Regions from separate parts of the Paenibacillus sp. CR_12 genome, predicted to be linked through region 2. Evidence: riboswitches for the same ligand, from Rfam matches in the RefSeq annotation. Region 2 holds a riboswitch; each other region holds the start of a gene.
The links. A riboswitch is a leader RNA that binds a small molecule or an ion and turns the genes downstream of it on or off. The one in region 2 is predicted to bind cyclic di-AMP.
Positions count from the first base shown of each region.

Region 1: it holds a riboswitch for cyclic di-AMP, as region 2 does, so the genes downstream of both, RB297_RS22590 (APC family permease) here and RB297_RS20265 (hypothetical protein) in region 2, are expected to answer to the same signal.
Region 3: it holds a riboswitch for cyclic di-AMP, as region 2 does, so the genes downstream of both, ehuB (ectoine/hydroxyectoine ABC transporter substrate-binding protein EhuB) here and RB297_RS20265 (hypothetical protein) in region 2, are expected to answer to the same signal.
Region 4: it holds a riboswitch for cyclic di-AMP, as region 2 does, so the genes downstream of both, RB297_RS30525 (resuscitation-promoting factor) here and RB297_RS20265 (hypothetical protein) in region 2, are expected to answer to the same signal.

Region 1 is NZ_JAVFHO010000006.1:211,720-216,493, reverse strand. Features, by position in the region: gene RB297_RS22595 (formate/nitrite transporter family protein) at 1-287, shown strand, start outside; gene RB297_RS22590 (APC family permease) at 428-2,254, opposite strand; cyclic di-AMP (ydaO/yuaA leader) riboswitch at 2,421-2,616, opposite strand; gene RB297_RS22585 (molybdopterin-containing oxidoreductase family protein) at 3,102-4,774, shown strand, end outside.
Region 2 is NZ_JAVFHO010000005.1:326,821-331,594, reverse strand. Features, by position in the region: gene pruA (L-glutamate gamma-semialdehyde dehydrogenase) at 1-405, opposite strand, end outside; gene RB297_RS20275 (proline dehydrogenase family protein) at 604-1,524, shown strand; gene RB297_RS20270 (hypothetical protein) at 1,674-2,138, opposite strand; cyclic di-AMP (ydaO/yuaA leader) riboswitch at 2,274-2,446, opposite strand; cyclic di-AMP (ydaO/yuaA leader) riboswitch at 2,986-3,154, shown strand; gene RB297_RS20265 (hypothetical protein) at 3,284-3,694, shown strand; gene RB297_RS20260 (potassium-transporting ATPase subunit F) at 3,847-3,921, shown strand; gene kdpA (potassium-transporting ATPase subunit KdpA) at 3,951-4,774, shown strand, end outside.
Region 3 is NZ_JAVFHO010000009.1:162,797-167,570, reverse strand. Features, by position in the region: gene RB297_RS26540 (flavin reductase family protein) at 1-90, shown strand, start outside; gene RB297_RS26535 (SDR family NAD(P)-dependent oxidoreductase) at 269-1,012, shown strand; cyclic di-AMP (ydaO/yuaA leader) riboswitch at 1,381-1,527, shown strand; gene ehuB (ectoine/hydroxyectoine ABC transporter substrate-binding protein EhuB) at 1,882-2,736, shown strand; gene ehuC (ectoine/hydroxyectoine ABC transporter permease subunit EhuC) at 2,738-3,391, shown strand; gene ehuD (ectoine/hydroxyectoine ABC transporter permease subunit EhuD) at 3,395-4,057, shown strand; gene ehuA (ectoine/hydroxyectoine ABC transporter ATP-binding protein EhuA) at 4,070-4,774, shown strand, end outside.
Region 4 is NZ_JAVFHO010000015.1:11,298-16,071, reverse strand. Features, by position in the region: gene rsmA (16S rRNA (adenine(1518)-N(6)/adenine(1519)-N(6))-dimethyltransferase RsmA) at 1-752, opposite strand, end outside; gene rnmV (ribonuclease M5) at 756-1,301, opposite strand; gene RB297_RS30525 (resuscitation-promoting factor) at 1,488-2,675, opposite strand; cyclic di-AMP (ydaO/yuaA leader) riboswitch at 2,945-3,159, opposite strand; gene RB297_RS30520 (TatD family hydrolase) at 3,365-4,129, opposite strand; gene RB297_RS30515 (HD domain-containing protein) at 4,226-4,774, opposite strand, start outside.

The sequences.
Region 1 (4,774 bases), on a different contig from region 2:
CGACCATGGCGTTTGTCGCCATCGGGTTTCAGCACGTGGTGGCCAACATGTTTCTCATCCCGGCCGCGATTTTTGAAGGCTATTACAGCTGGGGCGAGTATCTGATGAACTTCATTCCGGTATGGCTGGGCAATTTCGTTGGCGGCGCGTTATTTGTGGGAGCGACATACGGAACCGTTTATTTAAAGCAGGAGAAACAGGCCGCAGCCGCTCCGCGCGGCGAGCAGACGCATGTGCCATCGGCCGGCGCTCCTCAACAGGTTCATTCGGCGCAGAATGTTTCCTAATGCCGGAAGCCTGGCGAGCGTCTGGCTTAAAGAAAAAGCTGCGTTCAACCGTCCTTGATGAAAGGCAGCGGTTGATCGCAGCTTTTTGTCGTGATGGGCGAGGCTGTCCCCAGTAATGAATCAAGCAGGGAACAAGCCCGCTATTTTTTTAAATGGTAGGGAACCGTCGTGATGATCACGTCTCTCCGATACAGGAGATGTGCCCGGATGAGCAGGCTGGATTGATTGTGCAGGAAATTATGCCAGCCCTTCTTTGGGATGAACTGCGGAATGACGACGGTAACCTGATAGTCGGATTCGCTGGCCTTGCGCTGCACGGTATCGATGAATTTCGTCAGCGGCTGAATGATGCTCCGATAAGGCGAGTGCAGCGTTACCAGCCGGATGTCCGGCTGCCACTTTTTCCATTTTTCCTGGAAGGCGACTTCCTCCTCCCGCTCGAACGGCACGTACACCGCGATGATTTGGCCCGCTCCCAGCGATTTGGCGTAATTCAGCGAGTTCTCCACCACATGCGTGATTCCTGCCACAGGCAGGATGATGACATTCCCCTCAATCGGCTTAACCGGCTCGCAGGTCGTAATCCGGAGCTGGTCCGCTACCGCCTCGTAATGCTTGCGGATCCGGGTGAAAATCCAGATGATCAGCGGCAGGAATATCAGCACGGTCCACACCTGGGCGAATTTCGTAAAGAAGAAGATCATGGTCACGATAAAGCTGATGCATGCGCCGGTGGTGTTAATGATCAGTTTGACGATCCAGCCTTCGGGCTTTTCGCGAATCCATTTCACCATCATCCCCGTCTGGGAGAGGGTAAACGGGATAAACACGCCGACGGCATAGAGCGGAATCAGATGCTCGGTTTTGCCTTCAAAAGCCAGCAGCAGCAGAATGGAGAAAAATCCAAGAATAATGATTCCGTTCGAGTATCCCAGACGGTCGCCGCGGACGGTGAACATTCTAGGAATGAACTTATCCTTCGCCAGATTGACGGCAAGCAGGGGAAAAGCGGAATACCCCGTGTTGGCGGCAAGGATCAGAATTAAGGCCGTTGTCCCTTGTATGAAGTAATAAAGCGCATTTCGCCCGAAGGTGTGCTCGGCAATTTGGGAAACGACCGTGACTTGTTCGCTGGGACTGACCCCATAGTAATAAGCCAGGAAAACGATGCCCGAAAATAACAGGGCCAGCAGCGACCCCATCGCCACCAGAGTTTTGGCCGCGTTATTCGGGGCCGGGTCTTTGAAATTCGGAATGGCATTGGAAATCGCCTCCACGCCGGTCAGGGCGGAGCTGCCCGAGGCAAATGCGCGCAGGAGCAGAAACAAGCTCAGCCCGGCTACGGGCGTGCCGATCGGCGTATGAAGCTCCGGAGACGCATGGCCTGTGGCAATGTTGAATATCCCTACCCCGATCAGGATGAATAACGCAAGCACGAACAGGTAAACCGGATAAGCCAGTATGGAGGCCGACTCCGTAACCCCTCTTAAATTCAATACGGTCAAGCATAGAACGAACACGATGGAAATCGGCAGATTATAGGCATGCAATTCCGGAAAAGCCGACGTGATCGCATCCGTCCCGGCCGACACGCTGACCGCAACCGTCAGGATATAGTCCACGAGCAAGGAACCGCCGGCAACCAGCCCCGGGTACATGCCCAAATTCCGTTTGGACACGACATATGCGCCGCCGCCGTGCGGATAGGAGAAAATAATTTGTCTGTACGACAGGATAAGTGCCAGCAACAAGACCAGGACGCCGACGGCAATCGGTATGGAATACCAATAGGCAGCTGCCCCGACGGTCATCAACACAATGAGGATTTGTTCCGGGCCATAGGCCACGGACGATAGCGCATCGGATGACAGGATGGCCAGCGCCTTGGTTTTATTCAGCTTTTGTTCGCCTAATTCCGTCGATTTAAGCGGTCTTCCGATGAGGAAGCGCTTGATTGAGGATAACATGGTTGTTTTTCACCGCCGCTTAAGATTAAGTTCATGGTAGAAGCTCCCTGAACGGACTTCTATCGGTGTTTTTTATATGCTGGACATAGGAGCGGTCACCCTTCCTATGCTGATTTTTGGCAAACAAAAAACACAGGGTAGAACCCTGTGTTTGATCACAAGTTCACAACCCTCCCGATCAACGCTGACGAGGTTAGCTGTCGGATTCGGGCGGTGAGAGTCGCCCTACCTGATTCCATCGCGGCGTACGTACGCGATGGAATCAGGATTCACCCCTTAGTATGGTTGAAGGATCCTATAGGTATCCTTCCATACGGTTGGTTCCCCCGCTTTCCATCAAGGAAATTAAGCGAATGTCATGTGAATATGAAGAATGTTTTCGAAGCTGAATAGTATATTACGCCTGCTCCAATCGTTTGTAAAACATCCTCCAACGAGCATTCGAACAAAATTATTTATAAAAAATGACAGATAAGCGCTTACATAATGACGTGGCTTTGACAGGCTTTTTATTTTGCATGTTTTCTGCGAAAATCACGAGTTTCTATAATATGGAAGGTTAGTCGCGGGGAACATCGGTCACTGGGAGGATGCCATATAAACAAATTCGCCATGCCGGTCTCGGGGGAGGAGACACTGGCATGGCGAATTTTTTTGGGAGTGGTCCATGATTCGGCAAGGAAGAGAAAGGGTCTGGGTTCCTCTTCTTTGCTCTTGATAGGAATATACCCGGGGGGAAGAAAAGTGAATCACCTGATTAGAAAAAAATGTATGACTTTACTGGAACCCCGATTTTCTTTTAAGATAATGGGATATGATGCAGCCGAGCAAAAGGGGGAAGCACGAAATGACTCAAGCGATGATTCATCAGGAAAACGGCGTATTTCCGGCGGTATGTCCGTTGGATTGTCCCGATACATGCGGCCTGCTGCTGCATAAAGAGAACGGAAAAATCGTCAAGGTGACCGGTAATCCGGAGCATCCGATTACGCAGGGAGCCATCTGCAATAAAGTCCGTAATATGGCACACCGGGTGTACCATCCGGAACGCGTGCTCTATCCGCTGCGAAGAGTAGGTCCCAAGGGAGAGGGCGCCTTCGAGCGGATCAGCTGGGACGAAGCCATTCAGGAGATAGCCGGACGCTATAAGGGCTTGATCGAGGAACACGGCTCCGAGAGCATCCTGCCCTACAGCTTCTACGGCAATATGGGGATATTGAGCGTCGACGGCATGGACCGCAGGTTCTTCAACAGGCTGGGTGCCAGCCGCCTGAAGCAGTCGATCTGCAATTCCGCGGGCAATGAGGGCTGGAAATCCGTGATGGGGTTTAATGGGGGAACCGTTCCGGAGGACACCGTACGAGCCGACGTCATCCTCGTCTGGGGCGGCAACATCGTCAGCACCAATATGCACCAGATGGTGATTGCAGAGAAAGCGCGCAAAGCCGGTGCCAAGGTCGTTGTGATCGATGTCCACAAGAACCAGACGGGGCAATGGGCGGACTGGTTCATTCCGCTGTATCCAGGCACGGATGCGGCGCTGGCCGTCGGCCTCATGCACATCATGTTCCGTGACGGCATGGTAAATGAGGAATTCCTCCGCAAGTATACGATTGGTCATGAAGCCTTGCGCGAGCACGCCAAAGAATACACGCCGGAGCACGTTTCTTCCATTACCGGCATCTCGATCGAGGATATCGAGAAATTGGCCGAGCTCTACGGCCGGGCCGATACCTCCTACATCCATATCGGCAACGGTCTTCAGCATCACGACAACGGCGGCTTGACGGTGCGCAGCATTGCCGCGCTTCCCGCTTTGACCGGACAATGGCTGAAGCGGGGCGGAGGGGCCGCCAAGTCGAACGGCGGTTACAACAGCATGGATAGCGACGCGCTTGAGCGTCCCGATCTCCGGCCGAATCCCGAAGCGCGCACCATTAACATGAACCGGATCGGCGAAGCGCTTGCCATGACCGAACAGCCGATTAAGTCGCTCTTCGTCTATTGCAGCAATCCGCTGGTTGTGGCTCCCGATACCGAGCGGGTCAGGGAAGGGTTTGCACGGGAAGATCTGTTTACGGTTGTGCATGACCTGTTTATGACGGATACGGCCAAGTATGCCGATATCGTGCTCCCGGCAACCTCCTCGTTCGAGAATACGGACCTGTACGCTTCCTACTGGCATCAGTACGTTCAGCTGCAGGAGCCGGTCATTCCGGCACTTGGGGAGAGCAAGGGCAACGTAGAGCTGTTCTCCATGCTGGGACGGGCTATGGGATTCCAGGAACCGGCTTTTCATGAGACCGAGGAAGAGATGATCGCAAGAGCGCTCGACTTCCCGGATAACCCTTATCTAAACGGCGTCACGCTGGACAAGCTGAGGGAACAGCGCCATGTGAAGCTCGATATGACGCCGCTTGACACGTATCTGGATCGTTTGCCGACACCTTCGGGACGCATCGAGTTATACTCTGCGCAGCTGGAGGAAGCAGGTCTGCCGCCCCTTCCGACCTACGTGCC
Region 2 (4,774 bases):
GGCCGTATCCGCGTCCGCTTCGGCACGCGTCTTGCCGGCTTCGAGGGTCATCAGCGCGGAGAACTCCAGCTTGCGCCGCCGCATGATTGCCGCGGCCTTGAACAGGTAGCGTGCCCGCTCGTTCGCCTCGGTGTGCTTCCACGTCTCAAAAGTACGCGCCGCCGTCTGAATGGCTTGCTCGGCAAGCTCGGTATCCGCTTGGGACACGACGCCGATGACTTGGCGCTTGCGCGACGGATTGACCGACTTTGCGGTACACTCCGTATGGATTTTGGCACCGCCGATAACCAAGGGGTACGATTGGCCAAGCTCGGCTTCGACCCCGGATAACGCCGCATCGTATAACTTGTTGTTCCACTCGTTGTTGAAGTCCATAAATGGTTCGTTCCGAAAAGGTGCTCGCATGGGGAGGCCCCTCCTTAACATGATATGAATCGAAGCTTCAGGCCAATGGTCCATCTGCGGATCGTCATGGTGGCATGGTTAGGATCTCCTGGTGAAAACCTCTATTTAAATATGTATGTCTTCCTGCATGCCGTCATGATTTTTGCATATGAGTTAGATAGAGTGCATTTTGGTTTACCTTGCAAAGGGGGCGCGCGCATGGACGGAACCGAGCTGTACCGTAAAGTGATCCTGACGGTGTCCGGCAATAAACTCGTGAAATGGCTGTCTATCAAGTACGGTCGGAAATTGGCTGGCCGATTCATTGCCGGCGATACCTTGGATGAGGCGCTGGACGAAATCGAGAGGCTGAACGCGAAAGGCATTCTCGTTACGCTGGATCATTTAGGGGAGGGCATTACGACGCTGGATGAAGCGGCCGGGTACCGGGAGGAATATTTGAAGCTGGTGGAAGGGATTGCGAGGCGCGAAGTGCAATCGAACGTATCCTTGAAACCGACGCAAATGGGCATGGCCCTGAACCCCGAGAAGGCTTACGAAAACATCAGGTCGGTGGTAAGAAAGGCTAAAGAGCACAGCAACTTCGTTCGCCTGGACATGGAGGATTCGCCGTATACCCAGGCAACCATCGATATGACGCTCCGCCTTCATAAGGAGGGGCTGACCAATGTGGGGACCGTGATGCAGGCCTACTTGTTCCGTACGGAGGAGGACGTGAAGAATCTGTTAAGGGCCGGCGTTAATCTGCGGCTGGTAAAGGGCGCGTACAAAGAGCCGGGAACCATCGCCTTTCAGCAGAAGCGGGAGGTCATTGACAACTACAAGAAATTGGTCAAAATGCATTTCGACCAAGGAGCCTACGTCGCGATTGCCTCGCATGATGACAACATCATCGACTGGGTGAAGGTATTTGCCGAGCAGAGCCGCATAGACAAACAGGACTATGAATTTCAGATGCTGTATGGACTGCGGATGAACGATCAAGCAGCGCTTGCGCAGGACGGCTACCGTATCCGGTGTTATTTGCCCTATGGAACGATGTGGTACCCGTATTTCACCCGGAGGTTGGCAGAGAAGCCGGCCAACCTGATGATGGTGCTCAAAAATATGTTCAAGTGAGCGGGATCCGATTGCAGAACCCCGTCAAAATGCCTGGTGAAATAAGTGGCTTTTTGACGGGGTTCTTCATGGTTTCAAAAAACATCAGGCTGCTTAGAAGTGCCCAATCCAAAGGAAACGGGGACAGTGGCTCTCTGTAGCTGCTGCCCCTAGAAATGATAATACGCCTCCGAGCAATTCATAAGGAAGGAGCGCTCCAGCGGCAGTCCGCCTAACCGCTCTCGGGTGATGTGCCGATGCAGGTTGATCTCCAGATCGGCGAGGGCCGATACAGCAAGTTGCATCCGTGCGGGTCCCCACTGCTGCTGCTTTCGGGCATAGCGAATGGCCTCAGTCACGGACATGCCTCTCAGCCTTGAGAAGACGGATGCCCAGCGGACCAGGTCCGAAAATTCTCTCGTGCTTGGCAGGGCATATTCGACATATCCTGCCGCGTCTTTGCAGCTGACTTTGAACAAGCCGCAGTTCCAGCCATGATCGCTCCATGGGATAAAGCGTTCGGCCGAGCCTCGGTCGAAACGAAATATCTCCATATGGCCGATAGTCTCTTCACCTAATGCAGGCACTGCGGTTTCGATGACGGGTGTAAGCGCTGCCTCGATGAGTTTCGTCATGATTTGATCTACGCTCCTTTATAAGAATGTTATATGCACGGCAAATAGGCCTGGTGAGCAGAGAAACCCCGCTCTCCAGGCCTATTTATGGTTAGAGCCCCAATTCAGCGGCCGCTATGCCAAAGCTTGGATGGTATTCTCTCTCAACAACGCGCCTACGAGGTTAGCTGACGGATTCGGACTGAGAGCACCCTACCGCTGGGCCCTTCGATCCTAGGCGCAGCGGATTCACCCCATTCACCAATCGAAGACTGGTGACTTTGGTTCCCCCGTCTCCCGGTCTGTCGGGAGCTCGGCGTATCACGTGTTTCGGATAGATGGATGAATCATACGCCGGAGGAAACGAAAAGTAAATGACCGTATGGGACGAATAGATTCCGAAATGTGATGAAAACGGTAAAAGAAAACGCGTACAATCGGCCGTGTCATCTATTATCGTGGCAAAATCTCGGTATCTCGTTGGATTGCGATAAATAAGAGAAAACAAGAGAAATACATAGTATAGAGCAGTATTCGGAAGATAAAGACGAAATACTGCTTGGTTCCTGTTCGACATAACGCTAGATGTGTTTTTGCTCACATTTACATCCTGCGGGGCCGGACGTATGATACGAACTATGAATTGACGGTCATCAACGACCAAGGCATACGGGCAGCCGTTTCATGAAGGTCTAAAGGCAGTGTGAGAGCTGCCCCTAAGCCTTTATGGATCGATGGCGAAGGCACCATGGGCCTTGCTGAGATTTGAAGGTAGAGGCGACTCTCACCGCGTGAACCTCCTGTTGCTGTGCTGTTATGCCCAGTCTGGATGACAAGTCAATGGCTAATAGAATAACATGCTACTCGTTATTAATTTTCGCTGAGTCCTTGAATGGAAAAGGTACGGGGGAACCAGTCGGGAGATGAACCTGATCTCTCTGGGGTGAATCCTGTAGACAAGATAACGGTCTATGGGTAGGGCGACTCTCACGCCCGAATCCGTCAGCTAACCTCGTAAGCGTATCGAGAGAGGCAACGATTGTCGTGGACTTGGGCCACGGTGTATTTCACCGTGTCCTGTAAGAAGCCTGCGGGAAGAGTTCTTCTCTTTCCGCAGGCTTCTTTGTTGTTGCCTTCTCTTTCTGACCTTAGTAGGAGAAACGAAGATGGAGAAACCACAGGAATTCATCCTGGTATCCGCGCCGAACAAGGCCGGGGAGGAATTCGTCCGCCAGCTGATTCACAAACGTGTTCCGTTTGCGGCTATAGCCAACAACCGGGCTGAGCAGCAGAGGCTGCGAGAACTGGGCTGCAAACCCATCATTTTGATTGATACAAGAGACGAGCAGACCTGGATCATTCCCGAGTTTCCCGTCAGCAAGGTGTTTCTGTTCGAAAGCAGCTTGAATCTGTGCTGCCGCTACTTGCGGATCTGCCGGACATGGACCTCGGAGTCGATTTACGTGATCACCCATTCCGGCAATCCGCGCTTGATATACAAAGGGCTGGGTGCCGATGTGGTGCTTCATACGAATCATCATCAGGTGTCCTTTCTGATGGCATCCGTTATGAGCTAAGCGTTTGGACTGACGCCACAAGAGTTAGGGGAGGTTACATTCATGCAGGATTTAGTTATGGTGCTCATTTTGGGAGGAACCTACGGACTGCTCATGCTGTTTATGTCCTGGTGCGGGCGCGTGGTTTCGGAACCGGAGGCTGATCAGCCGTGATGATCATGTTGATATTCACGATTTTTATTTTTCTCTATTTGATTTATGCGCTGATTCACCCTGAAAAATTCTAGGGAAACGGCTGAAGGAGGAAGGCATCGTCATGGGCATTTTACAAATTGCCATCGTTATACTCGTTCTAGTGCTGCTGGTCAAGCCGCTGGGAACTTATCTATATCAGGTGTTTCGTTATGAAAGCAATGGAACGGACAGATGGTTCTCCTGGGCGGAGAAACCGATCTTTGCTCTGATCGGCTTGAAAGAACGCAAGGGGATGACATGGAAAGGATATGCCGTCAGCTTTGTGTTAACGAATATCGTGCTGGTTGCGGCGGGCTACTTGATTCTGCGGCTGCAGAAGGTGCTGCCGCTGAACCCGAACGGCATCGGCCATATGGAACCGATCTTGTCGTTCAATACGATGATCAGCTTCATGACCAATACGAATCTTCAGCATTACAGCGGGGAGTCGGGATTGTCTTATCTGGCCCAGATGGCCGTCATTACGATGATGATGTTTACGTCCGCGGCGACCGGGCTGTGCGTGGCGATTGCTTTTATCCGGGCGGTGACCAGCAAGGGCACGACCGTCGGCAACTTTTTTGAGGACTTCGTTAAGGCGCATACCCGGGTATTCATTCCGGCTGCTTTCATCATTGCGATGGTGCTGGTGGCGCTGCAGGTGCCGCAGACCCTGAAGCCTACGCTCAGCGTCACGACGCTGGAAGGAAGCGAGCAGCAAATAGCGGTGGGTCCGGTGGCTGCGCTCGAATCGATCAAGCATCTGGGCACCAATGGGGGCGGTTTTATGGGGGCCAACTCGGCGCATCCGTTCGAGAACCCGTCCCCGCTGACCAATGTGATCGAGATTCTGTCCATGTGGAGTCTCGGGGCGGCGCTTCCTTACACATTTGGTTTGTTCGCGAA
Region 3 (4,774 bases), on a different contig from region 2:
GACGCATCGAAGTTGAAACCTGTGAGCCGCATGGCAGGAAATATCTATTCGACCCTGGGAGAGATGTTTACGATTGAGCGTCCGGTCTGACAGGGCTTGAGCTTGAATAGGGTTATTGCTTTGCGACTATTTTTAGCGAACATTCTTTTTCGATAGTTGCTGGTCATTCATTAGGAAACGGGGTATTGGAATATCATGGTCGGTATTTGCCCATTCTACATGAATGGATAGCCGGTTGATGAATTTACAACATAGGAGTGATCAACGCATGAAATTTGATTCCAAGGTTGTCATCGTGACGGGGGGCGCCAGCGGGATTGGCGAAGCGGCAGTCAGACTTTTTGCAAAAGAGGGGGCCAAGGTCGTTATCGCGGATTATTCCGACCAGGGCCAAGCGGTTTCCGACGAATTGAGAGGAGCCGGCTTTGAAGCGCTGTTCGTCAAAACGGATGTAACCCAAGAGCAGGAAGTCGCGAATATGGTGAATCAGACGGTGCAGCATTTTGGCCATGTCGATGTATTGTTTGCCAATGCAGGCATAGCCCATGATGCTCCTGCCGATCAGTTAACGATGGATAACTGGCAGAGAACGATTGATATTAATCTGACAGGGGTCTTCCTGTGCGATAAATATGTTATTCAGCAAATGCTGTCCCAAGGAACCGGAGGGGCAATCGTAAACTGCGGCTCGATCCATAGCCATGTCGGAAAAGCAGGGGTAACCGCCTATGCTTCGGCTAAGGGAGGCGTCAAGCTGTTAACCCAGTCGCTCAGCGCAGACTATGCCTCCAAAGGAATCCGAATCAATGCCGTGTGTCCGGGATATATCGATACGCCGCTGATCAAGGGAAGAACGGAAGCGATCACGCAGCACCTGGTCGGCCTTCATCCGATGGGCCGTTTGGGACAGCCGGAAAAAGTGGCCAAAGCCGTGTTGTTCCTCGCCAGTGAAGATGCCTCCTTCATTACGGGCACGAGCCTGCTGGTGGATGGCGGCTATACCGCGGTATGATGAGAAAAGCCCTGATGCTAAGCATCGGGGCTTTTTTTCAAGTCATTCCAGGCGTTGTTATCAGACTTATTATGGAGTGTTTCAAAATTTTTTTTCGGTCCCGTATTTCATACGGGCAGACTTCCTGATCCGGGGCTCATTCATGGCATAAAACATATATGGCATGAACGATTTCCGCAAGACCCGTCAAATGCCTGCTATATAGCGGAAAATGGAGCATGGATTCCATGACCAATCCGGTGTATGGACAGCCTTAAATAAGGTGTTCGAAAGGCCCGATATTTTCGTTGCAAAAACGGTGTTTTTTACTTCTGAATTTCCAGAAAAAGCGGTTAAAGGGGTTTGACTTTTCCTGAGCTTCCCTTTATCATGAACACACGCTTAGTTTCCGGCATACATATTCCGGAAAGCGGGGGAACCAGTTTCACCAGGGGCGAGTCACTTGGAATTCACGAGTGTAGGGTACCATCTTACCCGAGTCCGTCAGCTAACCTCGTCAGCAGTGGATGGGTCTTGCATACATAATGGATGTTCATACAAAAGGCCCTTTATTCTCTATAGGGGCCTTTTCTCTATTTTTTGACCCCCTGCTGGCGGAGCTATGTCTAGATCCCCTGTTTGGTGGTCTTTTTGCATTCAATTACAGAGGAGGGGCAACGTCTGCAAATGTGGAATGAAATGAATCGATCAGACGGCATTGGGTCAAAGCGCGCAAGGAAGCGGATGAATCATCTTCCCTGAAGCCTCGTCCCATGCAAGGGTATCTGAACGTCTATATATCCAAGTTAACACATGTGCTAACACGGATAATTTCGTCATGCCGTTTTTTTAAGAAAGTGAAAAGTTATTACGAAAGGTTGTGGAAGGTTTTGAAGAAAGTGGTTGTGCTGGTGTTGTCCGTGATGATGGTGGTATTGCTCGCGGCTTGCGGCGACAAAGGAAGTACGCTGGATCGAGCCATTGAGCAGGGATATATCACCGTAGGGTTTGCGAACGAGAAGCCGTATGCCTACAAAGAAGCCAATGGGGAGCTCACGGGCGAGGCGGTTGAGATTGCCCGCGTTATTCTGGAGCGTCTTGGCATCAAGGAGATGAGAGGGGAGTTAACGGAATTCGGTTCGCTGGTCGCCGGATTGCAGGCCGATCGGTTTGATCTGATCACGGCAGGCATGTTCATTAATCCGGACCGCTGCTCTGCCGTCCTGTTCGCGAATCCGGAGTACAGCATCGGGGAAGCCCTTGCGGTAAAGCAAGGGAATCCGATGGATCTCGGAAGCTATGAGGACATTGCCAAGAATGAGCAGGCCAAGGTGGCCGTCATGACCGGCGCGGTCGAAATCGGCTACATGGAGAAATCGGGCATTCCTGCGGACCGGATCGTACAGGTCCCTGACCAGGCTTCGGCGATCAGCGCCCTCCAGGCCGATCGGGTGCAGGCGATTACCATGACGGGGCCGTCCCTGCAGGCGATGCTGGATTCAGCCAGCGACGACAGCATCGAACGCGTGGCTGATTTCGAGCAGCCGGTCATCGACGGCGAAAGCGTTCGCGGTTACGGGGCTACGGCTTTCCGCCAAGCGGATACCGAGTTCCAGGAGGCTTATAATGCAGAGCTTGAAAAGATGAAGGAGTCGGGCGAGCTGCTGGAAATTTTGCAAGAGTTCGGGTTCACGGAAGAAGAGCTCCCGGGTGAGATGACGGCCGCTGCGCTCTGCGGGGAATAGCATGCCGAATTCTTGGATCGATTTTCTTCCGACGCTGCTCAAAGGAGCAGAGATCACGATTATCGTCGCGTTCTTTTCAGCCATCCTGGCTATCGTGATGTCCTTTGCAGCCGGGTTGTGCCGGCTGTCGAAGCTGTGGATCGTCCGCACGGCGACCGCCGTGTACGTCGAAGTCTTTCGGGGAACCTCCTTGCTGGTGCAGCTCTTCTGGTTGTATTTTGCCCTTCCGTTCATCGGCATCGAGCTTCCGAAAATGCTGGCGGCGATCCTCGCGATCGGACTTAACTTCGGCGCATACGGCTCCGAGATTGTTCGCAGCGCGGTGCTGGCCGTTCCGAAAGGACAGTGGGAAGCTGCCGTGGCGCTTAACATGAAGCCTTGGCAGAGGCTGTGGAACGTTATACTACCCCAAGCGTCCCTGCGAATGCTTCCCCCGTTCGGGAATCAACTTGTGGAACTCATCAAATCCACTTCGCTCGTTTATTTCATCACGATGGCGGATTTGACGTATCAGGCGATGGTGCTCCGCAACAATTACATCTCTTGGACCACCGAGATTCTGGTGCTGCTGCTCCTCATGTATTTTGTCATCGCCACGCTCGTCTCGATGGCGGTTCGACTGCTGGAGCGCAAACTGACCGCGGGGAGGCTGTAGCGGATGTGGGATTGGAAATATGTGTTTGAAATACTGCCGCAGCTTCTGAGCGCATTAAAAATGACGGTATGGGTCACGCTCTGTGCTTTTGTGGTGGCATTGATTATCGGACTGCTGCTTGCCTTTGCCGCGCGGAGTACATTTAAGCCCTTGTCGCTCATCACCAAAGGAATCATAGAATTTATTCGCAATACCCCCTTGCTGGTACAGGTGTTCTTCCTGTATTACAGCTTGCCGCTGCTGACGGGCATTTCGATTCCGGCCTTCTATGCGGGGGTCATCGGCCTGGGGCTGCATTACAGCACGTATCTGTCGGAGGTGTACCGTTCCGGCATTGAAGGGGTGCCGAAAGGACAGTGGGAAGCCGCAACCGCACTGAACTACACGAAATCCCAGACCTGGCGGAGCATTATACTGCCGCAAGCGGTGCCGCCGATCATCCCGGTGCTGGGCAATTATTTGATTGTCATGTTTAAGGAAACGCCGATTCTATGCGCCATAACGCTGGTTGAGATGATGCTGACGGCCAAAAATATCGTGTCGCAATCATTTCGCGCTTTCGAACCGTACACGCTGGTCGGGATTCTGTTCCTGATCATCAGTTATATTGCGTCTTTGCTGGTGCAAAGGCTGGAGAAGCGTTTGAATCTGCAGCGTGGAAAATAAGGAGGGAGTCTATTGAATGCCGTTGTAATCGATGAGCAGGCCGAAGAGGCGAAGAAGCCGCAGCGGGAAAGAAATCCCGTTACGGGCTCACAGCCGATCGTGAAATATGCGGGCGTGACCAAGTCGTATGGCGACCTGCAGGTGCTGAAGGGCATCGATCTGGAGATGAAGCCGGGAGAAAAGGTGGCCGTGATCGGACCGAGCGGATCTGGCAAAACGACGATGGGCCGAATGCTGATGACGCTGGAGGAGCCGACCGAGGGGACCATCGAGGTCGATGGCGAGCTGCTCTGGCATATGGAGGAGAAGGGCAGGCTGGTCCGGGCAAACGAGAAGCATCTGCATCGGATGCGGTGCAACGTCGGCATGGTCTTCCAGCACTTCAATCTGTTCCCGCATATGAATGTGCTTCGCAACGTGACGGAAGCCCCGCGCAAGGTGCTGGGGTTGTCCAAGGAGGAAGCGGAGGAGCGGGCCGTCTCGATGCTGGGCAAGGTCGGTTTGTCCGATAAGCTGAAGATGCACCCGTCCAATTTGTCGGGAGGCCAGAAGCAGCGCGTCGCCATCGCCAGAGCGCTGGTCATGCGGCCGAAGGTGATGGTGTTTGACGAAGTAACCTCGGCGCTGGATCCCGAGCTGGTCGGCGAGGTGCTGGAGGTGATCCGGGAAATCGCCGAAGAAGGCGAAATGGCCATGATGCTGATTACGCACGAGATG
Region 4 (4,774 bases), on a different contig from region 2:
GGGAAGAACCGGCTCTTCAAATTGTTGGCAATCGTCTTCCGTCGCTGTGCAAATGAAGCCTGGACCACCTCGAAGAAGAATCGTTCATCTTCCACGCGGACGGGCGGCTGTTCCCGGACCGCCAGGCGAATCACGGCCGACTCGACGTTCGGCTGCGGAATGAACACCGTGTGCGGCACGATGCAGACCAGCTTAGGCTCGCTGTAGTATTGAACGGCAATGCTGAGACTTCCGTAATCCTTGCTTCCCGGTGCAGCGGCCATCCGTTCGGCCACTTCCTTCTGAATCATCACCACGATGTTCTCCAGCGGCAGCTTCTCCTCCAGCAGCTTCATGAGAATCGGCGTCGTCACGTAATACGGCAGATTGGCAACCACGCTTACCTTCGATACGTCCGCGAAATCCTGACGGAACAGCTCATGAAGATCCACCTTCAGCACATCCCCATGATGAACCCTCACGTTCCCGTAGGGCTCCAGGACTTCCCTTAGGATGGGAATCAGGCGCTGATCGATTTCGACCGCGGTGACGGTTCCTGCCGTCTGTGCCAGCTTCTCCGTCAGTGCACCGATGCCAGGTCCGATCTCGAGCGCGCCTTTATCTTCATCCAGTCCTGCAGCTTCCACGATTTTATACAAAATATTCTGATCGATGAGAAAGTTCTGGCCCAGACTCTTCTTGAAGGAGAATCCATGGCGCGAGATGATCTCCTTCGTCCGTCTTGGTGTTGATATATCCTCGATCCGACTCATTAGCTAAACGCCCCCTTCTTCCAGCTGTGCAAGTGCTGCCAGAAATTCTTCCCGCGATATTTGAAACATGGCCAATCGTTTATGGAACTGCTTGCTGTTGCAGTATCCGATGCCCAGCAGATTACCCATCGCCATCCGTCTTGCCGCAGCCTCCGGGTGAGCCGATAATCCTGCCTCCAGCATATCCTCCAAACTGATCAGGCTCTCTCCACCCTCAAAAGACGTGTGAACCCGCTCCAGCGCCCGCCGGATCGCCTCTGGCGAGGCATTCTCCACGCCGATATCCCCTTTCCGGGTAGCATCCGCTTCCGGAATGAAGGCGTGCTTGCAGCCGGGTACGCCCTGATCCACGATTTTGCGGATTCGTTCACCCGCATGGTCAGGATCCGTCAATATGATAACGCCTCTGCGCTCCTGGGCAAGCGCTATGCGCTTCAGGATTTGTTTGTTGATCGCTGAACCGCCGGTTTCGATCGTGTCGGCTTCTACGGCCCGTTTAATGGCAACGGTATCGTCCCTGCCTTCCACGACAATCACTTCTTTAATCATGCGTTCGTTCTCTTCCTTCCCAAGCAGAGCAGGCCTGTACAATGTTAAGGCTCAACCCGTTTAGCCTTGATTACTCCGGTCTTAACAAAACAAAAGAAGAGGAAATATTCCCTCTTCTTGATCATCATATATTATAAGCTAAATAGTATAGCATTAGAATGGCAAAGTAAATTGGAATTCATGCGTCTAGTTCAATTCAGGTTTAACCGGACCGATCACGTAAACGGTGCGGCCGCTCTTCCGGCCGAAATTCATGGCCGATTTCAACGAATCGTAATAGACATCGATTTTGTTGCCTTTGATGGCGCCGCCCGTATCTTCAGCACGGCGGAAGCCGATGCCTTCGATGTAAACCCACCATCCGATCGGGATGATATTAGGATCAACGGCGATGGTGCGACCTTCCGTAACGCGTGTGCCGGATGCGGTACGCGTACCGATTCCTTGCTGTTCGGCGGAATACGCGGTCATCGACACGTTGTTCAATACCTTCTTGTATTTAAAATCAACGCCTGCGCGGGAAACCACGTTGTTCTCAACAGCCTTGGCGGTCGTTACTTTTTTCGTGCCGGACAATTTAGCCGGTGTAGCTTTTACATCGGTGGCTGCCGCCTGGACGATAACAGGCTTCTCCACTTTTTTCGTGCCTACGGCAATGATTTTATCCTTCGTTCTGCGTTCGATTTGTTGGGAGACCTTCGTCTTGGAAACCAGCTTGCCATTGTGGTAGACCTTCTCGTAATGGTTCACCATAAGACCAGACTCGCCCCGCTGAATGACGCGGTTATCGCCCTTTTCAAGCGATGGATCGGCCGTCTTGATCACGCGGAATTCGCGGTCTTCCGTTTCCTTAACTTTTTGCTTCGTGACGCGAACGACATGGATATTCATATTGCTGGTCAGCTTCGTGTCTTGCGACGGTTGTACTATATCTTCACCCTGGATCGTAACGCCAGCCTCTTTGAGTACATGATCAACTGTATCCTGGGATGTAAATATGGTTTTGGTTTTGCTGCCTACCGTAACGTTGACTGGAATAGCTCTGTCAATAATAATTCGGTCTCCGTCCCGGATTGCGCCGTTCAGGGGCATCGAAATTTGATCTTGGGGACTCAACGTGATCGCTTGCTCATCCAGCAATTCCTGCAGCAACGATCCACGTGTTTCCACCGTAGTGACCCGGCCGTCGACGACAAGCTGAACTTCCTTGCCTGCCTGGTCATGTACAACCAACGATATGAGAAGTGATACCGTAACGGCACCCATGGCGCCGAGCAACATCAGTTGACGCAAATTGTCATGCTTCCATCTCAATGCGTAAGACATGCTGGATGATTGTGATTCATGGGTTTCTTCAGGTTGAAAAATGCCCACTATTCCATCCTCCTTCATAGTCCCGCCGTCTAGGTAAACGCATGAATGCATTTGACGTGACTATAGCAATTTTTCTCACAGGGCGCCCTGCTATCTATCTACACCCTGCGTCAATTCCCGTCTTCCGTCCATCTGCCATCACCTCCTGTTTACCAAGAGTATGATGGACCCGTCTCCATTATTCAAAAATAAAAGAAGCCATTGAAAGAGTACTAGAGGCTCTAACGTGGCTTCCTGATGAATGAAATCATGGAAATGGTATGCACGAGATTTCCCCTCTTATTTCGCTTACGGAGTTAGCTGTCGGGTTCGGACGTAAGAGAGACGCCCTATATCCGGATGCCCGCTCATGGCGAGATCCTTCAAATTCACCCCAAAGACCCGAAAAAGAAATCAAATACAGCTTCGTGCATCCAGACCAGTATGCACCGCAGTATCGGTTCCCCCGTTCTCCAGAATTTCGGAGATTAAGCGAGACGGTTCATGAAATATTCGGCTGCGATCTGCACATCGCAGCTTCTTATCACTGAAAAGATGATATCCTGTTTGTATGCAGGTTGTAAAGCGACATTCAACCACATTTTCTCAAGTAAAAGGTTAAAATATTGTAATATCAACGCCTTTTCTGATTAAAAAACTTTAATTAATCGAAAATGCTCCCTTTTTCATGGCTTTTGCTCTTGTTTTCGTTAAATACCAAATCGTTCCAGCGCATTTTTGGTGGTAATTTGGGCCAATTCCTCATAGGACAACCCTCTAATTTCGGCCGCCGCCTCCGCCACCAATTTTACATATGCGGTCTCATTTCGTTTCCCGCGGAAGGGATGAGGTGTCAGGTAAGGCGCGTCCGTTTCGATCAATAATCGATCAAGCGGAACCTTTGCCAAAACCTCTTTGGGCTGCTTCGCATTCTTGAACGTAATCGGCCCCCCAAACGAGATATGGAATCCCATATCCAGGCACATTTTGGCCGTTTCCCAGCTTCCGGAGAAGGAATGCATGACACCGCCGACCTCGGAGGCTTTTTCCTCACGCAAAATGTTAACGATATCTTCATGCGCATCCCGGTTATGAATGACAATGGGCATGTTCAATTCCCGGGCAAGCCCGATCTGGCGCCGAAGCACGCGGTGCTGCACTTCCTTGGGGGACGTATCCCAATGATAGTCCAAGCCGATCTCCCCGATTGCCACCACTTTATCGTGACTGCATAAAGAGGCGATCCAATCCAGGTCCTGATCCTCCATGGTGATCGCATCTACAGGATGCCAGCCTACCGCTGCATATATAAAATCATAAGTCTCAGCCAGCTTCATCGTGGTCGGGATCGTCTCCCGGTTAAATCCGATATTGATCATCCGCGTAACGCCGGCTTCAAGCGCCCGCTGAATTGCAGCTTCCCGGTCTTCGTCGAATTGGGGAGCGTCCATATGAGTGTGCGTGTCGAACAGCATACTATCCACACTCTCCTTCCTGTCGTTTCTATGTCGTCTATTTTCCATTAGTTGGTTGAATGCAAGGGGATTAACGGTTGTCCTGTTTTGCCTGATTTAATGCTGTTGTTTGAAAACGTCGGCTATCGTCTCCGGCATTTGACCCAGGAGCGGGCCCACCTTCTCCTCCGGATAATAAAGATGGTACCGCCCTTTATGAATGCCGCTGATCGAGCGTACGATATCGGATACCTCCGAGATTTCCCTCAGCTCGTCATGCCGGTCCAGAAGGAGAATCTGTTTCTCGTTAAGCGGCATATCGGAATGAACCTTATCATAAGGAAGATCCGTTGGAAAATCAATCTCCAGGTCATATTCCGGATGCAGCCCCACCGCGCGGAACGCTTGGCGGATCCCGTCGATGGTTTCCAGATCGATGTTGTCGATTTCTACGTATTTGTAGAGCTTTCGGTGCATGAAACGGCCGCATAATTCGCTAAGAAGCGGGTCTTCCTCCTCCGTCCATTGCAGAAAGGCCGTTTGAATCAAGGCTTCATCAAGACGCAGGTATTGTTTCACGCCGATATTCCCCGAAAACAACGCAGGCAGCGGTTCGATCATGAAACGGAAAGCATATCCACGGTCATGCAGCTCCTTGGCCCGGCG